DNA from 2 places in the Aminivibrio pyruvatiphilus genome. Region 1 is predicted to be linked to the other one. Evidence: a T-box and tRNA genes for the amino acid it is inferred to sense, from the RefSeq annotation. Region 1 holds a T-box; the other holds one or more tRNA genes.

Region 1 (7,556 bases):
GGTAATACGTTCCTCCCGTGGAACCGGTGACGATGGTGACGAACTTGCCGGAGGCAAAGGCAGAACCTGCGGCGGAGAGAAGGAAAAGCGCGATGCAGAACAGGATCAGGATCTTTTTCGTTGACTTCATGCTTCTTCACCCTTTCTCTGATTATGAGGTCTCTCGGTGCTCAAGAGCATTGTTCCGGATCTTAAGCGAAAAACGCATAAAATTGTAGCAGTAGAAGAGAAGGGATTCAAGATATTCCGCTCAATGAAACAGGTCCCGACCATTTGTTACGCCGGGACCTTTGTAAAAACGTTCTTTTATATTAGCACTGCAGATAAATTCCGGATCAGGCTTGTCTCTTGCCGGACATCTTCCCGGTTCTCAGACCTTGATGGGATTGAACTCCGCAGCCAGAACTTCCCTGAACTGGTCCATGGACATAGCGCCCAGATCTCCCCTGCTCCGCTCCCGGGGGGCGACGCCGCCGGACTCTCTTTCCTTCTCGCCCACCACGGCCATGTAGGGAATTTTCTGGGTCTGGGCATCCCGGATTTTCTTGCCGAGTTTTTCGTCCCGTTCGTCCACTTCTACACGGATCCCCGAAGACCGAAGTTCAGAGGCGATTTTCCCGGCATACTCTACATAGTCGCCTGAAACGGGGAGAATCCGCACCTGAACGGGCGCGATCCAGTAGGGGAAAGCTCCGGCGAAGTTTTCCACGAGGATTCCGAAGAACCGCTCGAGACTGCCGAGAACAGTCCTGTGGAGCATCACGGGACGGTGTTCCTTGCCGTCGGCCCCCACGTAGGAAAGGTCGAACTTTTCGGGCATCTGGAAGTCCAGCTGTATGGTGCCGCACTGCCATGTTCTGCCGATGCAGTCCTCGAGATGGAAGTCGATTTTGGGGCCGTAGAACGCCCCGTCGCCGGGGTTCAGCCTGTACTCCGACTTCGTCTCGTCCAGGGCCTGCTTCAGGGCCGTCTCCGCGATAGCCCACTGCTCTTCCGAACCCATGGAGTTTTCGGGCCGGGTTGAGAGTTCCATGGTGTACTTGAAGCCGAACACGTCCCTGTAGATATAATTGCACAGGTTCATGATTCCTATGATCTCGTCCTTCACCTGGTCGGGGCGACAGTAGAGGTGGGCGTCGTCCTGGGTGAAGCACCGGACCCTCATGAGCCCGTGAAGGACGCCGCTCCGCTCATGCCTGTGAACCACCCCGAGCTCCGCCATGCGCATGGGCAGATCCCGGTAGCTCCTCAACTGGCTCTTGTAGACCATCATCCCGCCCGGGCAGTTCATGGGCTTGATGGCGAAGGGCTGTTCGTCGATTTCGGTGAAGTACATGTTCTCCCGGTAGTGATCCCAGTGGCCCGACCGTATCCAGAGATCCCGGTCAAGGATGAGAGGCGTCCGGATCTCGCTGTACCCCCGTTTTGTGTGCTCTTTCTTCCAGAAGTCCACGAGGCAGTTCATGATGACCATGCCCTTGGGATGGAAGAAGGGGAAACCGGGCCCCTCGTTCTGGAGGCTGAAAAGATCGAGCTCCCTGCCCAGGCGGCGGTGGTCCCTGCTCTTCGCCTCCTCCATCCTCCGGATGTACGCCTCCAGAGCTTCTTCAGAAGCAAAGGCGGTGCCGTAGACCCGTGTGAGCATGATGTTCTTTTCGTCGCCCCTCCAGTAGGCTCCGGCCACGGAGAGCAGGCGGAAGTGCTTCACCCAGGATGTATTGGGCACGTGGGGTCCCCGGCAGAGGTCTGCGTAATCGCCCTGGAAATACAGGGACACATGATCCTCCTCCAGATCGGAGATGATCTCCGCCTTATAGGGGTCGTTCTTTTCCCGGAAATAGGCCAGGGCTTCCTCTCTGGTCATCTCCCGCCGTTCCACCGGAATCGCCCTTTTTGCCAGGCGCTTCATTTCCTTCTCGATTTTGGGCAGGTCTTCCTCGGTAATGCCGCCGGGGATCTCCATGTCGTAGTAGAAGCCGTCCTTTATGGAAGGCCCCACGCCATACCGCGTGCCGGGATAGAGTCCGGCCACGGCCTGGGCCATGAGGTGGGCAGCCGAGTGGCGGAGGATGTCCAGCCCCTCTTCAGAGTCGGCCGTAATAGGAGCGATGTCGCCGCTCTCAGTGATCTCGGCGGTCATGTCCACTGGTCTTCCGTTCAGCATCGCCGCCACGGCTCCGCTTTTGACACCCAGTTTCTCCAGTGCTTCCCCCGCCGCTCCCGACGAAAGCCGCACGCTTTTTCCTCCCGGTTCCTTCAGTTCGAACATGATTCTCTCCTCCTCGAAAAAATGAAAAAAGCCCACACATCTCCATCTGGAGACGGCGTGGGCTTGCCGTGGTTCCACTCCAATTCCGGCCTTTAGAAAAGGACGGCGCTCGTAGACCGCTGTAAGGGGCGGACCCCGGCGCCTTGTTCCCGGAGGTTTTTCGGCACCCGCTCAGGGGCGGTTTTCGAAGAATGTCCGCAGGAAACCTTCCAGCCTCGGGTTTCCCTCTCTGGTGCGGTAGAGTTCTTCTACTCTCCCCGTCATCGCATAAACTTATTTTCGTGTCTTATACCTCGAAAAGGCGTTTCTGTCAACTCCTGCCGGTGCTGCCGAAGCCTCCCTCGCCCCTTTCGGAATCCGCCAGGGCTTCCTCTCTCCAGGAGATCCTGGACACCGGGGCCAGGATGAGCTGTGCAACCCTGTCGCCTGCGGATATGGCGAAGGATTCCTTTCCGTGGTTGATGAGAAGCACCCGTATCTCGCCCCTGTAATCGCTGTCGATTGTCCCGGGAGCGTTCAGCACAGTGACGCCGTGCCTGGCCGCCAGCCCGCTCCTCGGCCTGACCTGGCCTTCGTATCCCTCCGGAAGCTCGATCCTGAGCCCCGTGGGTACGGCTGTCCATTCACCGGGAAGAAGAACACAGTTATCGGCTGCCCTCAGGTCGACGCCCGCAGAAAATGGCGTGGCATATTCCGGAAGGGGAAGCTCGTTCGCCCTCCCCTCCCGGACAATCTTTACAGGAACCTCCATGGGAGGTCTATTCCCTTCCTCCGGAGGAATGGCGTCGGGGGCCGCCGCCTCTCCTGTCTCCCCGGTCAGGTCTGCCGCCGCCGTGGGAAGGACGATCCCTGTCGGGAGAAGGATTGGCCTTTGCAGCCGCTGCGAGGGCGGCAATGGCCTCCTCCCGCTCCTTTTCGGCGGGCAGCACGTCGGAAAGGCCCTCGTCGGAAATCCGGGCCTCGTTCTCCAGGATACGGCGCCTGGTCAGGTTCACCCTGTTCATGTCGTCGATTTCCTTGACCATGACCAGGACTTTGTCCCCCACCTTGAAGACGTCGTCCACCTTGGGAATCCTGTGCGTGCTGACTTCACTCACATGGAGCAGCCCTTCCTTGCCGGGGAGGCACTCGATGAACACTCCGAAGGCCATGAGTCTTGTGACCGTGCCGTAATACACTTCGCCGGCCTCGAGGTCCTTCGTGAGACCGCGGATAATGGCAAGAGCCTCGTCCACCTTGTCCTGGGACGAGCCGCCGATGTAGATTTCACCGTTGTCCTCCACGTTGATCTTCACGCCGGTCTTCTGGGTGATTCCCCGGATGACCTTTCCGCCGGGACCGATGACGTCGCGGATCTTTTCGGGGTCGATGGTGGTCATGAAGATTCTGGGAGCATTGGGCGAAAGCTGGTCCGGCGCTGGAATGGCGGCTTCCATCTTCTCGAGGATGGCCATCCGTGCCGCCTTTGCCTGCCCGAGGGCCTGCTCCAGGATACCCCTGGTGATGCCCCCGGCCTTGTTGTCCATCTGGAGGGCGGTCACTCCGTCCCTGGTTCCGGCCACCTTGAAGTCCATGTCGCCGAAGTGGTCTTCGAGGCCCTGGATATCCGTCAGGACAGCAACCTTGTCCCCTTCCTTGATGAGCCCCATGGCGATGCCGGCCACGTGTTTCTTCATGGGAACGCCGGCATTCATAAGGGCAAGGCTTCCGCCGCAGATGGAGGCCTGGGAGCTCGAACCGTTGGATTCGAGGATGTCGGAGACGACCCGCATGACGTAGGGGAAATCCGCCTCCTCGGGGATCATGGAGCGGAGTGCCCTTTCGGCAAGGGCTCCGTGCCCGATCTCCCTTCTTCCCGGTCCCCGCATGGGCCGGACTTCACCCACGGAATAGGGGGGGAAGTTGTAGTGAAGAATGAACCTCTTGGCGGGCTCGTCCTGCTTCAGTCCGTCCAGGATCTGGTCGTCCACGCCCATCATGCCGAGGGTGGTCACCACGAGGGCCTGGGTTTCGCCACGGGTGAAAAGGGCCGACCCGTGGACCCTGGGAAGGATCCCCGTCTCGCAGGTGATGGAGCGAAGCTCGTCCATGGCCCTGCCGTCCACCCGGATACGCTCGTCCACGATGAGAGAACGCATGGTCTTCTTGACCATCTCGTCGATGAAGGCGGCAATATAGTCTCCGCTCTCCGGATATTCTGCCGCAAAATGATCCTGGGCCTTGTTTCTCGCTGCGGAGAGCTTGTCGCCCCGGGGCTTCTTCTCATGAGTCTGTACCGCGTCCCGGATCTCGGCGCCGAGATTGTCGGTGATCCACCGGTCGATGTCGGGGAAGGCAGGCGCCGCGGGCAGAACAAGTTTTTCCCGGCCGATGGAAGCCCGCATCTCGTTGAAGAGGCCGACGATCTTCCTGATCTCGCTTTGGGCGAGGTCAAGGGCATCCACGAGGATCTCCTCGGAAACTTCCCTGGATCCGCACTCCACCATAGTGACGCCGTCAAGGTGTCCCGCAACGAGGAGATCAAGCTCTGAAACCAGCATCTGCTCCTCGGTGGGGTTCACCACGAGTTCTCCGTCAAGAAGGCCGATGCGGACGGCGCCCACGGGGCCGCCCCAGGGAATGTCGGAAATGGAGAGAGCCGCCGACGCGGCGTTTATTGCAAGGACGTTGGGCGGGTTGACCTGGTCAACCGCCAGCACCGTAGCCACCACGTGAACGTCGTGGCGCATGGTTTCGTCAAAAAGGGAGCGGATGGAGCGGTCCACCATCCGGCAGCTCAGAACGGCTGTTTCAGAAGGACGGCCTTCACGCTTGATGAAGCCGCCGGGAATTTTTCCCGCCGAATAGAATCTTTCCTCGAAATCAACAAGGAGAGGGAAGAAATCGATCCCCGTCCTGGGCTTGTCGGTAATGCACGCCGTGGCAAGGATGGTAGTCTCACCGTGACTCGCCACCACGGCTCCGTTGGCCTGTTTGGCCACCTTGCCGGTGGCGAATACGAGAGGCCGGCCTCCCACTTCAACTGAAAACTGCTTTTCCATTCATTGTTCCTCCTCTATATGTCTTTTCTCTTTTTGTATGCGGAGTAAGAATACCATAATCCGGGCCTGGAAAACCAAAAAAAATGCGGGGACAAATGTCCCCGCACCGAATTTTCTTCCGGCCGGCCGATCAGTGCCGAAGCCCGAGCCGCTCGATAAGCGTCTTGTACCGGTTGAAATCCTTGTCCCTGAGATACCTGAGGAGCTTTCTTCTCGTTCCGACCATCTTCAGAAGGCCCCGGCGGGAATGAAAGTCCTTCGTGTGAATCTTCAGGTGTTCCGTGAGGTCGCGGATGCGCTGCGTGAGCATGGCAACCTGGACCTCGGGAGATCCCGTATCCGCACCATGGGTACGGTAATCCGCGATAATACCCTGTTTCTTGTCCTTCTCCAGCATGTTTTTCACCTCAACAAAAAAATCCCGAAACCCAGAAAGGAATCTTTCATCCGTATCCGAGTTTGGGTCGCAAGAATAGTACCATTTCCTCCGTCAGAAAGCAAATAGGCGGCTGCGCTCCGAATATGCTTACTGAATCCGGATTGTTCACAGGGAATGCAGCCTTTATTTTTCAGCAAAATTTCAGATTCAGGGTGACCATTTCATTTTGTCCTCGACTTTTAAATATCTCTGTGCTTTAATTTCTAGAGTTAATAAAACCAGGTTCCCGCCAGCTGAAAGGGAGGGATTTTCGTGCCGCTCCTCATTATCGAAGACAACAGGGATCTCGTCCAGGTTCTTTCGGAAGGGTTCGCTGAAAACGGCTTTTCCGTGGACAGCGCCTTTTCCGGGGAAGAAGGCCTGGAAAAGATCTCCCGGGGCAGCTACGGCTGCATCATCCTGGACATCATGCTCCCCGGAATCGACGGACTCCAGGTGCTTGACACCGTAAGGTCCCAGGGAAACGAAATCCCCATCCTTCTCCTCACCGCCCGGGATACGGTGGAGGACAGGGTGGACGGACTGAACAGGGGCGCCGACGACTACCTTTCCAAACCCTTCGACTTCCGGGAGCTCGTTGCCAGGGTCAATGCCCTTCTCCGCCGTACCGCGGACAGGCAGCACTCGGTCCTCCGCTGCGGCAGCCTCGAACTCGACCCGGTGTCAAGGGAGTGCAGGATAGACGGCAAGCCCCTTTCCCTGAGACGCCGGGAATTCGACATACTGGAGCTGCTCCTCAGAAACGAAAACCAGGTCTTTACCCGGGAAAATCTCATCTCCTCCGTGTGGCGGAAGGAATACAACGGTTCAAGCAACGTGGTGGACGTTCACGTGAAATACCTTCGGGACAAGCTGCGCCCCTTTGGATGCGACACCCTCGTGGTCACGGTGCGGGGAGTGGGATACAAGATGAATTGTCCGGAATACAGCTGACGAAAAGAAATAAAAAAACCCGCCCCTGTCAGGGGCGGGTTTTTTATCCAAACTCCAGTCAGCTTCTTCCCCGTATGGAAACGAAGAAGGTTCTTCCATCCCTCCACACAAGGAGCACCGTTGACCGTCCTCTGCCGGAGGCTACCTTTTCCAGGTCCCCGGGGGTTTTCAGGCGGGTGCCGTTCACTTCAAGAAGGATGTCTCCTTCACGGATTCCGCCGCGGGCGGCGTAGGAGCCTTCCTCAACCGTTGTGACCGCGAGACCTTCACGGTTCTTCAGATTGTGCTTTTTCTGAATTTCTTCTGAAACGGGAGCCACTTCGAGACCAAGGTCCTTGAGCATTTTTGATCCGGCGGAAGCTGCTTCAATAGCAGCCCCCTCGTTGCCCGGCATCTCACCGAGGGTAACCGGCACATCGATCTTCTTTTTCTGCCGGATGATACCCAGGGTGACCTTTTCTCCGGCAAGGCGCTGCCGTATTTTTGACACAAACTCCTGATTGTTCTTTACCTTCTCACCGTTGACGGTAAGAATAACGTCTCCCCGCTGAAGACCTGCTTTTTCCGCCGGAGAGTCGGCCAGAACGTCACTCACCACGGCCCCGTTCTCTTCTTCTATTCCATAGGCTTCCGCAAAGTCACGAGTGAGGGACTGGATGTATACGCCAAGCCATCCTCTTTTGACACTGCCGTAGCGAATGAGATCATCCATGACCTGTTTTGCCATGTTCACGGGGACCGCGAAACCGATGCCCTGGGCATAGGGAACGATGGCGGTGTTGATGCCGACCACCCGGCCGTTGAGATCGATGAGAGGCCCTCCGCTGTTGCCGGGGTTGATGGCTGCATCAGTCTGAAGGAAACCGTCGAAATT
Region 2 (7,556 bases), on a different contig from region 1:
GGGCAGTCCCATGCGGGATTCGTCACGGCAAACGTCACGCCCTGCAAGGACTTCATAGCCCATATCGGTGAGACGCCTGGCGATGAGAGAGGCCGTCCTCATCTCAAACCATCCGCTTTCCGCGTGCTTGTGGAAATCCCTGCGGCAGGCGACGAGCTTCTCCGTCATCCTGTCCGCCAGTTCTTCTATGTGTGCGTACACGGGCATCCCCTCCTGGTGATCATTTCTTTCCCGTATTATGGAGAAGGAAGTCCGTCTTGTCCAATGTCCCGTCAGAGATAGATGACGTTTCCATGTTATTCTCAAAAAAAGCAGTATACTGGGGCTGACGGAAGCGGAAAAAACAATGAGGAAGAAAGAACGGGCCGGGAACGGCCGTCCGGGGCAGGTGAGGTTTTTGAAAGATTCAAGGGGCTCTGCAGGGAAGAAAAAAGAAAGGCTCTGCTTCCTGATCGCCGATATCGCGGCGATGATCCTCTTTTCCACGGCATTGTGCATGTGTATCGAGATTTTCATAGCAAAGCTGACCTTCTTCCAGTCCGTCACGGCCAGAATAGCGGCCATACCTGTCAATCTCATTACCGGGAGACCCTACGGCCTTTTCCGCGACCGGCTTTTTCTCGCCCTCGAGATTGACGGGACGAAACCGTGGAAATTGATCCTGGGCGATACCCTCGCCTTTGTGATCTTCCAGGTTCCGCTTTACGTCATCGTTCTTCTCTGCGCAGGAGCGACATGGAAACAGATCGCCGTTTCGTCGGTTTTCATGTCGGCCGTCTTCTCTCTGGCAGGTCGCCCTTATGGAATCTTTCTTGATTTCTGCAGGAGGGTCGCCGGGAATGTCGTACGAAACCTGTAAGGGAAAATCCCTTGGAAATTACGGGATTCCGGCAGCAATCCCCGCACTGTCCCTGTCGCCTGAAAATATCCAGGCGATGGTGGATATTCTCCTCGACGCCATGGATTCCGAACCGTTTCCGGTGGTAGAGTTATACGGAAACGGGTCGGAAAGAATCTCCAAACCTGGGTCAGCGGTGGAGTGAAGAGGGCGGAAGAGTTGGTGGCGAAACTGGTGTCGTACCTGAAGCAGGGGAGAAACAAAAAGGACGAAGCCATTCCCTTTATGGAGTTTTAACCAGGGGAGAGGATAAAGATGACCATTGAAGAACTGAACAAAAATCTGCTTGAAGCGGCAAAACAGGGCGACATAGAGGGCGTGAAAAAAGTTCTGGAACAGGGTACTGACGTAAACGCCCGGAACAAGGACGGCAGGACGGCTATGATAGAGGCGGCGCGGTGGGGGCGTCTCACACCCGCACTGCTGGAATTGCTTGCCTCCCATGAAGCGGACGTGAATGCTGTGAATGAGTACGGCTGGACGGCGATGATGATCGCGACAAATAAAGGTCATCTCACTCTCCCTCTGCTGAAGACATTCAAGAAAAACGGGGCGATTATTGAAAGAGATTACGAGTGGCTCAAGAAAGAAGGCAGGTTGTCCCCGGAACTTGACGCCATGTTCCTTGAAGCCATGAAAGAGCCTGAAGTAAAAAAGGATATCGAAAAACTGAACTGGCAGTTATTTAAAGCGGCAGAAGAAGGGAAAATACAGGATGTGAAGAACGCCATAGAGCAGGGAGCGGACGTGAACGCCCGGAACAACAACGGGCACACCGTCCTTGAAGCATGTTTTTTTGAATGGTCTTTCTCGACGGACGTGGCATGGAGCATAGCTGCCCTTCTTTCCTCAGGGGCGATGACGGACGGCACAGCCCGGGATTTTATAACACGGCTTGAGGACAAAAGCGACATTAACGCATGGGAACGGGCAGCCTATGCACTGCTTCTGGCATCCTTCCTTTACCCGGAGCAAAGCGAAGTACTCGACGGACACATTGCGAAAAATCGTTCCCGGGCTGCCAACCTGGTTCTTCCAGCCATAACCGGCACAAATATCTCCATGCAGAACAATTTTTTAAGAGTCCTCTCTTCAGGGCGGGCGTCCGCACTGTCCCTGTCGCCTGAAAACATTCCAGCTATGGTGGGCATCCTCCTTGACACCCTGGATTCCGACCCGGCACTGGCAGTCGAATTCATAAAGAAACGCGTCGGGAAGAACCTCGAAGCCTGGGCCGGTGACGGAGTTGAAGGGGCGGACAGGCTGGTGTCGAGGCTGGTCCCTTACTTGAAAAAGAGATAAACATGAAGAAAGACGATACTGTGCCGTTTATGGAATTTTGACACCTTGAGAAGATAAGGATGACTATCGACGAACTGAACCGAAAACTGCTTGAAGCTACAAAACGGGGCGACATCGAAGGCATGATGGAAGCCCTGAAACAGGGAGCCGAAGTGAACTCCCGGGACGGATGGGGCAGGATGGCGATGCAGGAGATTGTGAGGGGCGGAAGAGGTGCGTCCAGACCCCTTCCCAATAAAAAATCAAGACTTCAGCTAAAAGAGCTGAAGCCTTGATTTTACTTACTGGAGCCGACTTCCGGACTCGAACCGGAGACCCCATCCTTACCATGGATGTGCTCTACCTGCTGAGCTAAGTCGGCTTCTTTGTATAAAATGGTGGTGGGAGAAGGATTCGAACCTTCGTAGACGGTGTCGGCAGATTTACAGTCTGCTGCCTTTGACCACTCGGCCATCCCACCACTTCTTTGCTTTGTCAAGCTGGAGCCGGCACCCGGACTCGAACCGGGGACCTGCTGATTACAAGTCAGCTGCTCTACCAGCTGAGCTACACCGGCTCAACGAAGGTATATTATAGCGGGTCAAACGGAGATGTCAACCTTCGATTTGCTCCCCGGAAAGTTTTTTATCGCCCGGCATGTCCCATGCTGCAACGGAATTGTATTTATCGGTGCGGTCACCACCCGATCTTTTTCGCCGCTCCGACCGGAAGAGATCGCCGTCCCGGATGACATGATCCGGAACCCGGGGGTCCTGGCCTTGCGAAGTTTTTCAAGATGGGCTTCATTTCCCTTGCGATAAAAGGCCCCTCTCCCGTTTCTCCGGAGAGGGGCCTGCTCTGTAACTCAGTCAGAATGCATCGGAAAAATACCTGACCGCCTACCGTGCCGTATATACACCGGATGCCGAGACGGTTCCCCCCCTCTGGACCGTGACGCTCCTGTCCGCAGGAGACCTCCACCCTTTCACGTAGGAGAAGGAAATGACGCGATTGCCCACGAGGATTTCGGCCACAGTCTGGCCGCTTTCGTAGCTTCCTCTTCCGTCAATGCTCCATCGCGCTTCTTTGGGGCCGTCGATAGTCACTGTAATTGACCCGGTATTCTGGGTGTATGCGGCCGAAACGGTGGTCGTGGCTCCCCTGCTGACGGTGATGGTTTTGGGTTCAGGCTTGATCCTGCCGGACACATCGGAGAAGATGATCCTGTAGGTTCCCACGACAATGCTGCCCGCCGTCCATCCGCCGGGGTAATTCCCCTTTCCGTCGAGGCTCCACCGACCGTCTTTTGTACCGGTAATCTCGACTTTGACCGATCCGGTATGGCGGACATAGGTGCCGGAAGTTCTGGATACTGCTCCGTTGCGGACGGTGACTCTCTGATTTTCCGGTTTCGTCCACCCCGGAACTTCGGAGAAGGAGAGCACCGGATTACCGACCTCAATCCCCCCCGCAGTCTGACCAGCTGTGTAGGCACCTTTTCCGTCCAGGGCCCAGCGGGCTTCTTTCGGGCCTTCAATTGTTACGGTCACTGAGCCTGTGTGCTTGACATAGGCTCCGGCAGCCGATGCAGTGCCGCCTTTGGCTACCGTAACCGCGGCATCTGCCGGCCTGGTCCAGTCAGGGACATCAGAGAAGGAGACGGTATATTTCCCCGTGGGGACATTTTTCAGCATGTAGCCGCTTTCATAGCTCTCCTTGCCTCCGAGGCTCCATTTGGCTTCCTTCGGGCCGTCGAATTTTACGCTGACAGCCCCCACATGGCGGACATATTTCTTGTCCATGGAAGCCATTCCGTCCTTGGTTACAGTGACGGAAACATCCGAGGGGCTGTCCCAGTCCGGGGCTTCTGTAAATGAAACGGTATATTTTCCCGTGGGAATGTTCTTTTGCACGTGACCGCTTTCATAGCTGCCCTTGCCGTCCAGGCTCCATTTTGCGCCTTCGGGGCCATCGATCTTCACGGAGACGGAGCCTACGTGGCGGACATATTTCTTGTCCATGGAAGCCATCCCGTCCTTTGCAACGGTGACTTCGGCGTCGGCGGGCCTTGTCCACTCCGGAACGTCGGTGAAGCTCACCACATACTTTCCGGTGGGCACGTTCTCAATCACGGAACCGCTGTCGAAGGCATTGCCGTCGAAGGTCCATTTCGCCTCTTTCGGACCGTCGATCTTCACGGAGACGGAGCCTACGTGGCGGACGTATTTGCCGTCCAGGGTCGCCGTCCCGTCCTTTGCAACGGTGACTTCGGCATCGGCTGGCTTTGTCCACTCCGGAACGTCGGCGAAGCTCACCCCATACTTTCCGGTGGGCACGTTCTCAATCACGGAACCGCTGTCAAATTCCTTGCCGTCGAAGGTCCACTTCGCTTCTTTCGGACCGTCGATTGTCACGGAGACGGCCCCCACGTGGCGGATGTAGGTTTCTGAAACCGAGGCTGTTCCATCCCTGGTAACGGAGACTGATACATCGGCGGGTTTCGTCCACTCCGGGAGATCATAGAAGGAAACCGTGTATGTTCCGGTGGGAACGCTGGTGATGACGTGGCCGCTCTCAAAACCGCCCCGCCCGTCAAAGATCCACCGTGCGTCCTCTGGACCTTCTATCTTCACTGCCACTGCCCCCACGTGGCGGACATATTTGCCGTCCAGGGACGCCGTCCCGTCCTTTGCAACGGTGACTTCGGCGTCGGCGGGCTTGGTCCACTCCGGAACGTCGGCGAAGCTCACCAGGTACTTTCCGGTGGGCACGTTCTCCACCGCGGAACCACTGTCGAAGGCCTTGCCGTCGAAGGTCCACTTCGCCTCTTTCGGACCGTCGATTGTCACGGAGACGGCCCCCACGTGGCGGATGTAGGTTTCTGAAACCGAGGCTGTTCCATCCCTGGTAACGGAGACTGATACATCGGCGGGTTTCGTCCACTCCGGGAGATCATAGAAGGAAACCGTGTATGTTCCGGTGGGAACGCTGGTGATGACGTGGCCGCTCTCAAAACCGCCCCGCCCGTCAAAGATCCACCGTGCGTCCTCTGGACCTTCTATCTTCACTGCCACTGCCCCCACGTGGCGGACGTACCTGCCGTCCAGGGTCGCCGTCCCGTCCTTTGCAACGGCAACCTCGGCGTCGGCGGGCTTGGTCCACTCCGGAACGTCGGCGAAGCTCACCACATACTTTCCGGTGGGCACGTTCTCAATCACGGAACCGCTGTCAAATTCCTTGCCGTCGAAGGTCCACTTCGCTTCTTTCGGACCGTCGATTGTCACGGTGACGGAGCCCACATGGCGGACGTATTTGCCGTCCAGGGTCGCCGTCCCGTCCTTTGCAACGGTGACTTCGGCATCGGCTGGCTTTGTCCACTCCGGAACGTCGGCGAAGCTCACCAGGTACTTTCCGGTGGGCACGTTCTCAATCACGGAACCGCTGTCAAATTCCTTGCCGTCGAAGGTCCACTTCGCTTCTTTCGGACCATCTATCTTCACTGAGACGGCCCCCACGTGGCGGACATATTTGCCGTCCAGGGACGCCGTCCCGTCCTTTGCAACGGTGACTTCGGCGTCGGCGGGCCTTGTCCACTCCGGAACGTCGGTGAAGCTCACCACATACTTTCCGGTGGGCACGTTCTCAACCACGGAACCGCTGTCAAATTCCTTGCCGTCAAAGGTCCACTTCGCCTCTTTCGGACCGTCGATTTTCACTGACACGGAGCCAACATGGCGGACGTACTTGCCGTCCAGGGTCGCCGTCCCGTCCTTTGCAACGGTGACTTCGGCGTCGGCGGGCTTGGTCCACTCCGGAACGTCGGTGAAGCTCACCACATACTTTCCGGTGGGCACGTTCTCCACCGCGGAACCACTGTCGAAGGCCTTGCCGTCGAAGGTCCACTTCGCCTCTTTCGGACCGTCGATTGTCACGGAGACGGAGCCAACATGGCGGACATACTTGCCGTCCAGGGCCGCCGTCCCGTCCTTTGCAACGGTGACTTCGGCATCGGCTGGCTTTGTCCACTCCGGAACGTCGGCGAAGCTCACCACATACTTTCCGGTAGGCACGTTCTCAACCGCGGAACCGCTGTCAAATTCCTTGCCGTCAAAGGTCCACCTGGCTTCTTTCGGGCCGTCGATTATGACGGTGACTGCCCCGGTCTCAGGGGGTACTACATCTGGAGACTGGACGGCTGCAGCTTCACCTCCGCCCGGGACAGGAATGTCCGGAGCTGCTCCCGCCGCCGGAACGTCCGGGCTTACCTCTTCAGCAGAGAGAGGCGCTGCCTGGATACAACCTCCCAGCAGGAGAAGAGCAACAAACAGGCAGAATAACGGCCTCGGGGAAACAATGCGCAAGGGCTTGAGAAAACGCAATCTCACTGCAAACCACCTCCGGATTCGAATGGTATGTGACTGGTCCGCCTTTCGGGGCGCGTATCAAACCTTTCGGAAAGAAAACCGTTCCTTGCCTCTCCAGATTTTCCCTGCACGAGGAGCCCAAAACATTCCCGCACGCGCTGAAACGGGGAGTGAAACAGTTGGCCGGGGAAAAGACCCGTTGTGGTGAAGTATAGTGCATCTCCGGAATTCGTCAATATTTCAAGAAAAGAGAGATAAAACCCCGGAAAACAATACTGCAGTAATTTTACCCCCGAAGCAGCTCTTCTTTTGCCGGGGGAAGGATGTCGTCTCCGTTCCTCCCCGGCGCAGACCAGGAAACGTTCTCTCCTGCCCCGCTGTTCACCTCGGCCCGTGCCCTGGGCAGCCAGACCGGATGTTCGCGGCGGAGCCAGTCCATCATTTTTTCACGGACATGGCAGCGGAGATCCCAGGCGGCTCCAGAATTCGCGGCACTCATGAGAGCCCGGACCTCCATGGATCGGGATGTACAGTCCGTCACCTGCAGGGCTTTCGCCCTCCCGTCCCACAGGGGCGTTGTTCCGAGCACGGTGTTGAAGAACGCACGTATCTCCTCCATGTCAGCAGAAAAATCCACATGGAAAAAAGCCGTGCCGATAATGTCCGCCGAAACGCGGGTCCAGTTCTGGAAGGGCTTTTCAAGGAAGTAGGTCGTCGGAAGAACGAGGCGGCGGGAATCCCAGAGCCTGAGAACCACATAGGTGAAAGTGACCTCTTCCACCCTGCCCCACTCCCCTTCGGCGACGACCACATCGTCGATGCGGATGGGCTGGGCAATGGCGAGGTGGATTCCTGCGAGGAATGTGGCCACCGTTCTCTGGGCGGATAGCCCCACGATGATGCCCGCCACGCCTACGGAGGCGAGAAGGGACGTGCCTATGCGCCTGAAATCGTCGATGCTCAGGAGCGCCAGGGAGACTGAAAGGAAGATGATAAGGATGACGAGCAGCCTT

The links. A T-box is a leader RNA that pairs with one kind of tRNA and senses whether it is charged. The one in region 1 lies ahead of thrS (threonine--tRNA ligase), so its partner is inferred to be a tRNA-Thr.
Region 2: it encodes a tRNA-Thr, which carries the amino acid that the T-box ahead of thrS (threonine--tRNA ligase) is inferred to sense. The anticodon was not compared.

The regions. Positions count from the first base shown of each region.
Region 1 is NZ_SORI01000017.1:64,639-72,194, reverse strand. It holds gene C8D99_RS11735 (TAXI family TRAP transporter solute-binding subunit) at 1-130, opposite strand, end outside; gene thrS (threonine--tRNA ligase) at 371-2,269, opposite strand; T-box leader at 2,315-2,542, opposite strand; gene dut (dUTP diphosphatase) at 2,580-3,020, opposite strand; gene C8D99_RS11720 (polyribonucleotide nucleotidyltransferase) at 3,028-5,310, opposite strand; gene rpsO (30S ribosomal protein S15) at 5,441-5,707, opposite strand; gene C8D99_RS11710 (response regulator transcription factor) at 6,002-6,682, shown strand; gene C8D99_RS11705 (DegQ family serine endoprotease) at 6,741-7,556, opposite strand, start outside.
Region 2 is NZ_SORI01000026.1:153-7,708, forward strand. It holds partial or broken gene C8D99_RS13475 (hypothetical protein) at 1-201, opposite strand, end outside; gene alaE (L-alanine exporter AlaE) at 347-859, shown strand; gene C8D99_RS13485 (hypothetical protein) at 840-1,043, shown strand; gene C8D99_RS13490 (ankyrin repeat domain-containing protein) at 1,154-2,200, shown strand; gene C8D99_RS13495 (hypothetical protein) at 2,260-2,475, shown strand; tRNA gene C8D99_RS13500 (tRNA-Thr) at 2,486-2,561, opposite strand; tRNA gene C8D99_RS13505 (tRNA-Tyr) at 2,576-2,660, opposite strand; tRNA gene C8D99_RS13510 (tRNA-Thr) at 2,681-2,756, opposite strand; gene C8D99_RS13515 (hypothetical protein) at 3,079-6,564, opposite strand; gene C8D99_RS13520 (mechanosensitive ion channel family protein) at 6,830-7,556, opposite strand, start outside.